3 regions of the Tardiphaga sp. OK246 genome follow, and region 2 is predicted to be linked to each of the others. Evidence: riboswitches for the same ligand, from Rfam matches in the RefSeq annotation. Region 2 holds a riboswitch; each other region holds the start of a gene.
What was found. Region 2 has a riboswitch for cobalamin ahead of metE (5-methyltetrahydropteroyltriglutamate--homocysteine S-methyltransferase). Riboswitches for the same ligand answer to the same signal wherever they lie in the genome.
Positions count from the first base shown of each region.

Region 1: another riboswitch for cobalamin. It lies ahead of CHC01_RS22495 (TonB-dependent receptor); the one in region 2 lies ahead of metE (5-methyltetrahydropteroyltriglutamate--homocysteine S-methyltransferase).
Region 3: another riboswitch for cobalamin. It lies ahead of CHC01_RS01880 (ribonucleoside-diphosphate reductase subunit alpha); the one in region 2 lies ahead of metE (5-methyltetrahydropteroyltriglutamate--homocysteine S-methyltransferase).

Region 1 is NZ_FZOX01000005.1:217,045-221,508, forward strand. Features, by position in the region: gene CHC01_RS22490 (PepSY-associated transmembrane domain-containing protein) at 1-306, opposite strand, end outside; gene CHC01_RS22495 (TonB-dependent receptor) at 309-2,576, opposite strand; cobalamin riboswitch at 2,684-2,875, opposite strand; gene CHC01_RS22500 (alkaline phosphatase D family protein) at 3,019-4,464, shown strand, end outside.
Region 2 is NZ_FZOX01000002.1:975,660-980,123, forward strand. Features, by position in the region: gene metE (5-methyltetrahydropteroyltriglutamate--homocysteine S-methyltransferase) at 1-1,967, opposite strand, end outside; cobalamin riboswitch at 2,072-2,283, opposite strand; gene CHC01_RS12015 (M23 family metallopeptidase) at 2,452-3,855, opposite strand; gene CHC01_RS12020 (protein-L-isoaspartate(D-aspartate) O-methyltransferase) at 3,963-4,464, opposite strand, start outside.
Region 3 is NZ_FZOX01000001.1:386,398-390,861, reverse strand. Features, by position in the region: gene CHC01_RS01895 (HD domain-containing protein) at 1-114, opposite strand, end outside; gene CHC01_RS01890 (GlxA family transcriptional regulator) at 287-1,246, shown strand; gene CHC01_RS01885 (hypothetical protein) at 1,253-1,438, opposite strand; cobalamin riboswitch at 1,627-1,841, shown strand; gene CHC01_RS01880 (ribonucleoside-diphosphate reductase subunit alpha) at 1,961-4,464, shown strand, end outside.

The DNA.
Region 1 (4,464 bases), on a different contig from region 2:
TTTGCCGTCCCAGCCAGTCAACCGATACACCGGCTCGTCGGCAACCATGTTCAATCGCAATTCGCGCGGATAGCGCGTGGCACCGGCAGCCTTCATCGCCTCGTCGGGAGAGAGCGCCACTTTCTCCCAGACGATGTCGGGCAATGCTGCCAGCCGCTCCTTGTCGGAGAGGCCGGGAAACGCGACATACATCATCACCACGCCGGAGATGAACCACATCGCGAAGAAGAGACATGTGACGATGCCGACCCAGCGGTGGCCGATATACAGCCACCGCCGGAGAGTGCGTGTCAGCTTGCGTGACAAGCTCAGAACTTCACGTTGACGGCGAGTTGAGCGGTGCGTGGCATGCCGAGCATCCACTGATTGTCGCTGTAGCTCGACGTCGCGTAGATCTTGTCGAACAGGTTGTAAACGCGCAGCGACACCGTGGTGTTGACGTCCGGCTTCCATTGCAGGCCGGCATTCACAACTGTGTAGCTCGGCATTTCCAGCGTATTCGCGTTGTCTGCATAGGTCTTGCCGACAATCTGCACGCCGGCATTGGCCGACCAGTTTGGCGCAAAGCCCCATGTTGCCCAGATATTGGAGACGTTCTGCGGGACATTGATCGGGACGTTGCCGGCAAAATTCACGCCGCTGGCCTGCAGGAAGTCGTCATACTTTGCGCGCAGGAGCGCGGTGTTGGCATCGATGCGCCAGCCGTATTCGAGCACGAGACCGATCGAGGCCTCGACACCGCGCGACGACTGCTGGCCGACCTGCTGAACCGCTCCGCCGCTACCGGGAACGACGGCCAGCAGATTGTTCTTCACGATCTCATAGGCAGCGAGCGTCCACTCGCCGCGGCCGCCCCAGAACGACTGCTTGACGCCGATCTCGGCCTGTTTGCCGGTCGCGAGGTCAAACTTCGCATTGGCGTTACTCGCCGAGATCAAGCCGCCGATGGTATCGACCGCCGTCGAATACTGGCCATAGAAAGCAAGGTTCTGAATCGGCGTATAGACGACGCCGGCGCGCCACGAGGTCGCCGAATAGTCCCGGGTGTAGCTGTTGGCGGGGGTGCGATAGTCGGTTCGTTCGACGGTCGGTTGGTCCTGGCGGACGCCGGCGATCAGCGACAATTGTTCGGTGACGGCCAGTCGGTTCTCGGCGAAGAATGCGTACTGATTGGCGACGCTCTTGAAGCCGGGAATCGTCGGGTCCGGGCTGCTGAACAGGCCGGGATCGAAATTATACGGATTGACCGATGAGGACCCGCTAAACGGCGAATTGTTGGTATGCTTGAAGTCGATGCGGTTAACGTCGAAGCCCGCCACGAAGGTGTTGACCATGCCGAACAGATGGCCCTCGAAGGTGGCGTCCATGCGGTCGCCGATCTGCTGCTGCTGGTGGAAGATCTCGAGATAATCGCCGCGATCGATCAGGCCGGTGCCGGAATTGAAGCCGTAGATCTCGACCTCCTTCCAGTGGCGCTTCGCATACATGTAATAGAGCGTGTTGCGCAGGGTGATGCCGTCGGCCACCTGCCACTCGGTCTTCACCTGGCTCCAACTGTCCTGATAGCGGATGTTGCTGTCGCTGACATTGTAGTTCTTGAAGCGGATCGCCTCATTGAGCTGGCCGTTAATCAGCGGCGTGCCGAAATATTTTGATGGATGGCGGTCGCCATAGTCGGTGGAGAGCGTCCAGGTGATGTCCTCGGTCTGCTTGATCTGCACGGCGGCGTGCAGCGCGATGTTCGAGGTGTTGTCGCGATCGACCCAACCATCGGACGCGTTGCCGGTGACGGCGATACGATAGGCGACGTCCTTGCTGACCGGGCCGCCGCTATCGAGAGCGATGCGGCGCGTCATGTTGCTGTCCAGAGAGATTTCGGCCTGGTTGCGTGGCACCCAGAGCGGCAGTTTCGAAATCACGTTGATAGCGCCGCCGATGGCGCCTTCGCCATACATGACGGAGGCGGGGCCGCGCAGCACTTCGATCTTCTCGGCGGTCCAGGTGTCGAAGGGGAAGTTCACCGTGCCGGAGCCGACATAGAGGCGTGTGCCGTCATAGAGCGACGTGACAGAGCCGCTGCCGGCGAAGCCGCGGGTGCTGAAAGCGATGCCGCCATTGCCGGGTTCACCGATGGCCGTAAAGCCGGTGGCATTCTGCGTGACGGCATCGACCACGTTCTGCTGGCCGCGCTCGGCCATGGTTTCCGCCGAGATCACCTCGACGCTGGCCGGCGTCTGCAGGCGCGTCAGGCCGAGGCGGCTGCCGGTCGACGTTGTGCCGGTGAGGTTGAGCGTCGGCGCTGCGAAGACGGGGCCTGTCGGCGTGGCAACCGGCGCGCCGGTATTGGCGGCGACATTGCGCTGCTGCCGCAAGCGCGCGGCGCGCGTGGCCTTGCCTGATGTGGCGCGGCGCGCGCGCGTTGGCGTCACCGTCGGCTGCACCACCACGGGGTCGAGTACGTGGTGCGATTGCGCAGGTCGCAGCGAGCCCTCGGCGGGCACAAGGAAGCAGGACAGTGCGACAGAGGAAAGAAGAGCTTTGCATTGCTTCAATGCGACGGGAGAAACGGAGGTCATCTACAGGACTCGCGGTTACGTGGCACGTCACCGCAAACCAAGTCTCGCCGCCGCTTTTCAAAGAGGCAGTGTGACTTCCACCAGGACACCCCGCCCAATGTGCTCGCGTGTGACCACGACTGGCGGCAGGTCTCCTGGCTCGCGGGTCACTGCCTGTCGCCGCCTTCCCAGGTGAACACCCAGTGGCTCTTGGCGCAGGCTCGCCGCTTACAGTTGCGGGGGCAGCCGCGGAATCGGGGGATCCCCCTCACCGCATTCCCTTTTGATCCCCGAAGGGAACCGTCACGTTCACGTTAAGGTGAAATTTCCAAATGTGTCAATCAAGTTGCTAGTCACTCGCAACGTGCGCTGACAGGTGTTGATATTGCGCATCACCTGTCATCGCAGCGTCAAGCGATCTGCCTAGAGCCACTGGTGCCAGAGCCAGGATCAGGAGTTCGCCATGGCGCTACATATTTCCCGTCGTCGCTTCCTCGCGCACTCAGCCGCAGCAGGCGCAAGCTTCCTGGCGATGCCTTACCTCAGCCGTGCGGCGGATCGTCCGCTCGTGTCGCATGGCGTGCAGTCCGGCGATGTCGGGACGAGCAGCGGCATGATCTGGTCGCGCGCGGATCGGCCGGCGCAGATGATGGTGGAGGTCGCCACTACCGAATCCTTCAGCAATGCGCGCATGTTGCCGGTTATCACGGCGCTGCCCGAGAGCGATTTCACGGCGAAGTTGCTGCTCGATAATCTGCCAGCCGGGCAGGACATCTTCTACCGCGTCAAATTCCGTGATTTGTCGCATACCGCAATCGTCGGCGAGCCGGTGATCGGCCGCTTCCGCACCGCGCCAGCGGATCGCCGCGATGTGTCCTTTGTCTGGGGCGGCGATGTCGCAGGGCAGGGCTGGGGCATCAACGCCGATGACGGCGGAATGGTCACCTTCGCCACCATGCGCAAGCACAATCCGGATTTCCTGATCCATTCCGGCGATACCATCTACGCCGACGGCCCGATCCTGCCTGAAACGAAACTGCCGGACGGCACGATCTGGAAAAACACCATCACGGTGCCGGAAAAGGCGAAGGTCGCCGAGACGCTCGATGAATTCCGCGCCGCGCACAAATACAATCTACTCGACGACAATGTCCGCGCATTCAATGCGCAGGTGCCGATCTTCGGCCAGTGGGACGATCACGAGGTCACCAACAACTGGTCGCTCTCGAAACAGTTACCGGCATCCTACAAGGAGCGCGACATCACGCTGCTGGCTGCGCGCGGCGCCCGTGCCTATCACGAGATGTATCCGATCTCGGTCAATCCGGCCGAACCGGGCCGCGTCTATCGCACGCTCAATTACGGCCCGCATCTCGACGTCTTCATGCTGGACGAGCGCAGCTATCGCGGGCCCAACGGCCCGAACCTGCAGGACACCTATGGTCCCCATGCGTATTTCATCGGTCCGGAGCAGATGGCCTGGCTGAAGCGCGCATTGATGGCCTCGAAGGCGACCTGGAAGGTCATCGCCTCGGATATGCCGATCGGCCTCGTCGTCTATGACAACGCCGCCGACAAAACCGGGTCTGAGGCCATCGCACAGGGCGACGGACCAGTGCGGGGCCGCGAGCTGGAAATCGCCGATATCCTGCGCTTCATCAAATCGGCCGGTATCCGCAACACGGTCTGGCTGACCGCCGACGTGCATTACACGGCGGCGCATTACTACAATCCGGAAAAGGCGCAGTTTCAGGATTTCGAGCCGTTCTGGGAGTTCGTTTCGGGCCCGTTTCACGCCGGAACTTTCGGGCCGGCGGCGCTCGACAATACCTTCGGTCCTGAGGTCCGTTTCGTGAAGGCGCCGGGGCCCGATAAGCAGAATTTGCCCCCGTCGGCCGGCATGCAGTTC
Region 2 (4,464 bases):
TCGAGATAGGACTTCCATTCCGATTTGCGCAGCGGAAGCCCTTCGCGGAGTGCCGCTTCGTCGATCTGGATCATACCGGCGCCAGCCTTTTCCAGATCGGCCACCTCATCGCGTATCGCGAGCGCGATCTGGCGACACGCGACTTCGCGGGGAATGTCGTCACGCACGAACGACCAGTTCAGGATCGTGACAGGCCCTGTCAGCATGGCCTTCATCGGACGTTCGGTGAGCGACTGTGAGTACTGCCACCATTCGACGGTCATCGGATGCGGCCGGGACACGTCGCCGAACAGCACAGGTGGCCGCACGCAGCGGGAGCCATAGGATTGCACCCAGCCATGCTTGGTGAAGGCGAAGCCGGAAAGTTGCTCACCAAAATACTGCACCATGTCGTTGCGCTCGAACTCGCCATGCACCAGCACGTCGAGGCCGATATTCTCCTGCCAGCGCACCGCCCTCGCCGTCTGGTTCTGCAGGAACGTCTTGTAGGCAGCATCGCTGAGCGTGCCCCTGACATGGGCCCCGCGAGCGTTTCTCACTTCCGCGGTCTGCGGAAACGAGCCGATGGTCGTTGTCGGAAATGCCGGCAGTTTGAAGCGTCGGTGCTGTTCGGCAGCGCGCGTGGCAAAGTCACTGCCCCGACGACGCATGGTCGCGTCAACAGAGGCGACGCGTTTGGCGACCGCAAGATCGTGGATCTTCGACGACGCCAGTCGCGCAGCCGCCGCGGCATCCGACGCGGCAAGCGTTGCAGCGACATCAGCGCGGCTGCCAGCCAGCGCTGCTCCAAGTGCGGCCAGCTCTTCCATCTTCTGGATCGAAAAAGCCAGCCAGCTTTTGACGTCCGGATCGAGATCAGTCTCAAGGCTGAGATCGATCGGCACATGTAGCAGCGAACACGACGGCGCGAGCTCAACGCGATCCCTCCCCAAGAGATCGACCATGGGTTCCAGACTATCGAGCAGACTGGACAGATCGGATCGCCAGATATTGCGGCCATCGATCACGCCCAGCGAGAGGATCATGTCCTTCCGCGCCTTCGCAGCGACTTCATCGAACTGGTCCTGCGCGCGGACCAGATCGAGATGAAGCCCGGCGACGGGAAGCGACAGGGCCAAATCGAGGTTGTCGCCCAGCTCACCAAAATACGTGTTCAGCATGATCCTGAGTTGCGGAACCGCTTCGGCAAAAGCCGCATATGTCTTTTGCAGCGCCTGCCGGGCCGGCGCGTCGAGATCGAGCACCAGACATGGCTCATCCAGTTGCACCCACTCGGCGCCGCTATCGGCTAGTTCCCCGAGCACCTCGACGTAAACAGGCAGCAATCTGTCGAGCAGTGTCACCGGATCGAATGACGCATCCGCGCTCTTGGCCAGTTTCAGATAGGTCACAGGCCCGACTAGCACGGGTCGTGTCTGATAACCCAGCGATCTCGCCTCCTCGTACTCCTTGATCGGCTTGCGCGATGCGAGACTGAAGGTCTGATCCTGCGCCAGTTCAGGCACCATGAAGTGGTAGTTGGTATCAAACCACTTGGTCATCTCCTGTGCTGGTGCGCCTTGCGACGTGTCACGCGCATGAGAGCCGTGTGTACAGGCCTCGTCATGCGCGGCGCCTTGTGATCCACGTGCCATGGCAAAATAGGTCGCGAAGGAAACGTCTCCTCCCTTCCAGCCATAGACTTTGGGAATGGCGCCTACCATGACGCTGGTATCGAGTACCTGATCGTAGAATGAGAAGTCGTTCGACGGCATGACCGTGATCCCGAGCGACTTCTGACGCGCCCAATTTGCGGCACGCAGCCCGACGCCGACATCGATCAGCGCATTCTCGTCGATTGCACCGGACCAATAGCTTTCCAGCGCCATCTTGAGCTCACGCCGCGGACCGATCCGTGGCGTGCCCAATGCAGCAACAGGAAGTGAAGTAGCTGATTTTGAAGAAGTAGACTTTGACACAGTAGACATGGCTTAACCCCAATGATTGGGGGCAAAAGGCCAAAGTGACACGTCTGGATTCCACGACGGCAGTCGCGGAATCGCAACCGCACCACCGGGACACCCCGCCCGAGGACGTTTATGTTGTCGAGGCAGGTCTCCTGGCTCGCGGGTCAATGCTGCTGTCCGGCCTTCCCAAAACCTTTGCAGGTCTCAGTGACTTTAATGGACAGCGGCTCACCGCTTACAGTTGCGGGGGCAGCTCCGGCCTTGGCTTAACGCCTCACCGGCTTCCCTCTTAGCTTCGGGCAAACCTTCCCGAAGAACCACGACATGTTCACATATGGGCAACATCGCGCGGCAGTCAACCGAGCTTGCGTGCGCAAGCTGCCCACTCGCAGCAGCGCGTTGAAGATTTCGGAGCTGGAGTGGGCCGCAGCCCCGAGATCAAACGCAGCAAGCCCGGCACGAGGCCGGGCTTGCTTAAATGCGAACTACACTTCGTGGATTGCGCTTACGCCCCGTTGAGGAACTGCAGCGGATCGACCGGCGACGAGCCCTTGCGGATTTCGAAGTGAAGCTGCGGCGAAGTAACCTCACCGGACTGGCCGGACTTGCCGATCACCTGACCGCGCTTGATGGTCTCGCCACGCTTCACCATCAGCTCACTCGCATGGGCATATGCGGTGACGTAGCCGTTGGAGTGACGAACGAGGACCAGATTGCCGTAGCCCTTCAGCTCGTTGCCAGAATAGGCAACGACGCCATCTTCGGCAGCCTTGATCGGCGTGCCTTCCGGCACGGCGACGTTGATGCCGTCGTTGGACTTGCCATTGGTCTTGGCGCCGTAGCCTGTGACCACGCGGCCGCGCACCGGCCAACGGAACGTCGGCAAAGCGCCGGTTGCGTCAGCGGCTTTAGTCGGCGATTCCGGCGCGATTTCCTCAGGCGTCGTCGTGGCACTTGCCAGACGGGCCTTCTGTGCGGGTTCGGCAGAAGCAACACGGGCCACGGCAGCGGACGTGACCGCGCCAGCCGGAGCAGCCGTCACGGCTGCGACGGGCGCAGCGAGCGGCGCGGCTGCAGGAGCTGCATTGGCCGTACGCGCGCCGGGTACCGTGATCTTGGAGCCGAGCTTCAACTGGGCAGTCGGCGCCAGACCATTGGCGCGCGCGAGTTCGGCCACCGGCACGTTGTTCCGGCGCGAGATGCTCATCAGTGTATCGCCGCGATTGACGAAATGCGTGGTCGACGCGCCGACGGCAGGTTTGCTCGGAGCAGCGGCAACGGCCGGAGTTGCCGCGGCGCCCTGGCGCGGAATGATCAGCGACTGGCCGGGCGACAGCGCGCGCGGCCCCTTGTAGCCATTGGCCTGCAGGATCGCAGCCGACGAGACGTTGTAGCGCTTCGCCAGACCATCGAGCGTATCGCTGGTGCCGACGATGATCGAGGTGCCGCCATCACGGGCAAGGCCGTTGGTCGCTGCAACCGAGCGCGGCGCCGTGGAGCCGGTGGTTTCGATCGGCGCGCGTGCGGGCGGCGGCGTATACATACCGTTGCCGCCCCCGCTGACGGGAGCAGCCGACGCAACCGGACGAGCTGTCGGATAGGACTGCGGCGCCGAGATCGGCGGCGGCAAAGCCTGGGATTGATACTGCGGCTGCGGATTATAGGCCGGGCGCTGATATTGTGGCAGTTCCTGGCGCTCGACCGGCGCGCGCGGTGCGCGCTGCGGTACCGAGCCGGTGGTTTCGCCTTGCCAGCCAAAGCCACGGGACTGACCTGAGTCAAAATTTGGATTCTGAGATAGCCGTGTCTGCATGTCGGCGCTGCAGCCGGCAAAACCGATAGACATCAGCGCCAGCACCGCGACCTGCGGAGCGCGGCGCGAGTAAAGCAACTCGACAACGCTGGACATTGGTTACTCACTCATACGCAACAAACAACTGAATTGAGTAAACACCGTCTCCGTTACCAAGCCTTTAACCTTGCGACCAACACGTGACAGCCGTTCACGAACTTTTTTCAGAGTTCGCGCGCGATGCCCGGAAGTGCAGGCACGAAACGTACATCCACGAGCTCCTTTCGCTCCAATCCATCCCCGGTTTTGCGGATCCGGACCAGGGTCTGGACACCATTATGAGGACCAACCGGCGCAAGCAGAATACCCCCCTCCTCAAGCCGATCGGTCAGCGCCACCGGCACCTCCTCCACTGCGGCGGTCACGACGATCCGGTCAAACGATCCCAAATTGGCAGCCGGATTGAGGCCATCGCCGAGCATGACCTCGATATTGTGGAGACCGAGTGCCTCCAGCCGGGTCCGGGCGGCATCGGCCAGCGTGCGATAACGCTCAATGCTGAGCACGTCGCGGACAAGCTTTGACAGGATCGCGGCCTGGTAGCCCGATCCCGTGCCGACCTCCAGCACACGGTGACCAGCATTCAATTGCAGCTGTTCGGTCATATAGGCCACCACGAAGGGCTGGCTGATGGTCTGACCGCAGGCAATGGCCAAGGCCGTATCG
Region 3 (4,464 bases), on a different contig from region 2:
AACCCGATTGGAATGATGATACAGAAGATCGCTTTCGGTGTCGCGCACCAGCTGATCGACCTGGCGAGCGAGGGCGCTGTCAGGGACTTTGATGCCGGCAATGGTCTTGCTCATGAGATGCTCCTTGCGGGGGTGTTGTGATGCATCCGTTGTCGCCGGCGGGCGGTGTCCTCGCAATCGCGCCGCGCCCTGCAAAGCTGCCATTCGCCCGTGATTTCCCGCCGCAAGACGACTATCTATTCAGAATGACTTGGGCCTGTCCTCGCCGTCGGAATGAAGCATCACCATGAAGACCGTTGCTCTTGCGATCTTTCCGGGCGTCCAGTCGCTGGACGTAGCCGGTCCGCTTGATGTGTTCATGGAGGCCAATGGCTTCGTTGCACCGGGCGACGGCTACGACATTACACTTGTCGCTGCAGACTGCGCGCCGCTGCGTGCATCGAACGGTTTGCGGATATCCGCCGATCTGGCGTTCAGTGATGCGAACAAGCCCTGGGATCTGGTGCTGGTGGCCGGCGGGCCAGGGCTGCCGACGGCGGAGGCGGATCCGCAGCTCACAGAGTGGCTTGCCAATGCGGCGCTCCAGGCGGGGCGTTATGGTTCGGTGTGCACCGGGGCATTCGCGCTCGGCCATGCAGGCTTGCTCGACGACAAGACGGTGACGACGCACTGGCAGAATGCGCCGCTATTGGCGTTGCGTTTCCCCAAAGCGCATGTGGAGTTCGATCGCATCTATAGCCGCGATGGCGCGCTGGTGACGTCGGCCGGCGTCACCGCAGGGATCGATCTCGGTCTCGCACTGGTCCAGGAAGATCATGGCGCGGATGTTGCGCTGGCCGTAGCCAAGCGTCTGGTTGTGGTGGCGCAGCGCCAGGGTGGCCAGTCGCAATTCAGTCCCTATCTGGTACCGCCGGCCGAGCCGGATTCACCGATTGCGCGAGTCCATGCTCATGTGATGGCCCATCTGCGTGACGCGCACAGCGTGGATGAACTGGCCGATGTGGCGGGCATGAGCGCCCGCACCTTTGCGCGGACATTCAAGCAGGAAACAAAGATGACGCCGGCAGATTTTGTCGAGGGCGCCCGGATCGACACGGCGCGTAACCGTCTCGAAGGCAGCGATCTGCCGCTCAAGGTGGTGGCTTATGAATCCGGTTTCACCACCGCCGAACATATGCGTCAGGTCTTCGTGCGACGGCTGGGTCTGACGCCCAGCCAGTATCGGGCCAGCTTTCGCGCGGTCTGATTCTGCTCAGGCGAGTTGCAGTGAAGAAACCGGATCGCTCGCAGGAAAGCTGTCCATCAGCGCTTCGTTCAGCATCTCGTCGAGTCGGCGCCGGGCGATCTGCTCCGTCGTCTCGAACGCCGTGAGCGCGCCTGCGTGCTCCACGAAAGCGTTGAACTCGGTTCTCTCAGTGCTCGTTGCCAGGTTCCGCATGGCATCCTCCATCGATTGATGTGGCTCTTCTGCGCCTCACGGTCCTTTCGGACAACGAATCGCATCGTGCAGAAACCGCCAACGATCCCGCGGTTTCCGCCACGCAAGCGGTTGTCCACTGAACCAACAGCCCTACCGAATTTGTTGCGTTCGGCTCAATGCCCGCTTGACACTTCGCCGCGGGTCACACCAAATGTAGACGTCACGGTCCGCCCTGTCGCAAGACTTGGTGGCTAAGAGGGAAGCCGGTAAAGACGCTGTTTTGCGTCATATTCCGGCGCTGCCCCCGCAACTGTAAGCAGTGAGTCTGTTTCGATTGAAGTCACTGATGCGCAAGCATCGGGAAGGCTGAAACAGACATTGACCTGCGAGCCAGGAGACCTGCCGCGACACCAGAACGTCCATGGGCGGGGTGTCCCAGCGGTCGCTTGCAGGCAATGCCGGCGGATCTCCGCCGTGTATTTTGCAGCGTCCTTTCGGCCCCAGCCCCCATTGCTTGATGCATCACACGGGGTCTTGCCGATGCCTACTTCATCTTCTGTTTTGTCCAACGGACGCGATGCGGCTCATGCGCCGCTGATTCAACTGTCGCCGGAAACGCTCGCTGCGCCTGCGCGCGAACCCTCGATGCAGATCATCCGGCGCAACGGCACGGTGTCGTCCTTCGACGGCAGCAAGATTTCCGTCGCGATGACCAAAGCCTTTCTGGCCGTCGAGGGCCACACGGCAGCGGCGTCGCGCCGCGTCCATGAGGCGGTGGAACAACTGACCGGCGAAGTCGTGGCTGCATTGACGCGCCGCGTCGGTGAAGGCCGGACCTTCCATATCGAGGACGTCCAGGATCAGGTCGAACTGGCGCTGATGCGCAGCGAGCACCACAAGGTGGCCCGCGCCTATGTGCTGTACCGCGAGGAGCGCGCTCGCACCCGCGCCGAGGAACTGGCCGCCAAGCCCGCGCTGGTTTCCACCGCACCGGTGCTGCACGTCACGCTCGCCAACGGCACGCGCGCCCCGCTCGATTCGGCGCGTCTCGCGCTGATCGTCAACGAGGCCTGCGCCGGCCTTGATGGCGTCGATGCCGCCCCGGTGCTCGAGGAAACCCGCCGCAATCTCTATGACGGCATCACGCTGGATGAACTGGCACTGGCTGGCATCATGGCCGCGCGCACGCTGGTGGAGCAGGAGCCGAACTACACCTTTGTCAGCGCCCGCCTGCTGCTCGATAAACTGCGCACGGAAGTCCTGTCCTTCGTTCATGGCAGCCCGACCCACGCGTCGCAGGCTGACATGACCACGCGCTACGCCGAATATTTCGGCGCCTATATCAAGACCGGCATTGCGGCCGAGCTGCTCGATCCCGAACTCGCGCGCTTCGATCTCAAGCGAATCGCTGCCGCGCTGAGGCCGGAAGGCGATCTCCAGTTCCAGTTCCTGGGCCTGCAAACGCTCTATGACCGCTACTTCCTGCATGTGCAGGGCAATCGCATCGAACTGCCGCAGGCCTTCTTCATGCGCGTTGCCATGGGCCTCGCGCTGCGCGAGATCGACCGCGAAGCCCGCGCGATCGAATTCTACAACCTGCTGTCGTCGTTCGACTTCATGGCCTCGACGCCGACACTGTTCAATTCCGGCACGCTGCGGCCGCAGCTGTCGTCCTGCTTCCTCACGACGGTGGCCGACGATCTCGACGGCATCTTTAAGTCGGTGAAGGACAACGCACTGCTGGCGAAATATTCCGGCGGTCTCGGCAATGACTGGACGCGCGTGCGCGGTCTCGGCGCGCATATCAAGGGTACCAATGGCGAGAGCCAGGGCGTGGTGCCATTCCTGAAGGTCGCCAACGATACGGCCATCGCCGTCAATCAGGGCGGCAAGCGCAAGGGCGCGGTCTGCGCCTATCTCGAGACCTGGCACATCGACATCGAAGAATTCCTCGATCTCCGCAAGAACACCGGCGACGACCGCCGCCGCACGCACGATATGAACACCGCCAACTGGGTGCCAGACCTGTTCATGCAGCGCGTCGAGGCCGATGGCGAATGGACGCTGTTCTCGCCCGACGAAACGCCGGAGCTGCACGACCTCTATGGCAAGCCCTTTGCCGAGCGCTATGCGGCCTATGAGGAGAAGGCTGCGCGCGGCGAGATCCGCGTGTTCAAGAAGGTGCGCGCAACTGACTTGTGGCGCCGCATGCTGACCATGGTGTTCGAGACCGGCCATCCCTGGATCACCTTCAAGGATCCCTGCAATCTGCGCTCGCCGCAGCAGCATGCTGGCGTGATCCATTCATCGAATCTCTGCACGGAGATCACGCTGAATACGTCCGATGATGAGGTCGCGGTCTGCAATCTCGGCTCGGTCAACCTGCTCAATCATATCGGCAAGGATGGTCTCGACCACGCGCAGCTCAAGCGTACCGTGACCACGGCGATGCGGATGCTCGACAATGTCATCGACATCAATTTCTACACCATCCCGGAAGCGCGCCGCTCGAACCTCAAGCATCGTCCGGTGGGTCTGGGTCTGATGGGCTTCCAGGATGCACTGCAGGCGCAGGGTATCGCGATGGCGTCGGATGCGGCCGTGGCGTTTGCCGACACCAGCATGGAAGCGATTGCCTTCCATTCGATCTCGGCATCGGTGGATCTTGCCGCCGAGCGCGGCCGCTATCCGTCCTTCGACGGATCGCTGTGGAGCCGCGGCATCCTGCCGATCGACTCCATCGAGATACTTGCGGAGGCCCGCGGTGGTGTGCAGATGGATCGCTCGACCACGCTCGACTGGAACGGCCTGCGTGACCGCGTGAAGTCCACCGGCATGCGCAATTCCAACGTGATGGCGATCGCGCCGACAGCGACGATCTCCAATATCTGCGGCGTCGCGCAGTCGATCGAGCCGGCCTATCAGAACCTCTATGTCAAATCGAACATGTCAGGCGATTTCACAGTGGTGAATGCCTTCCTTGTGCGCGATCTGAAAAAGAGGGGCCTGTGGGACGAGGTGATGGTCTCGGACCTGAAATATTT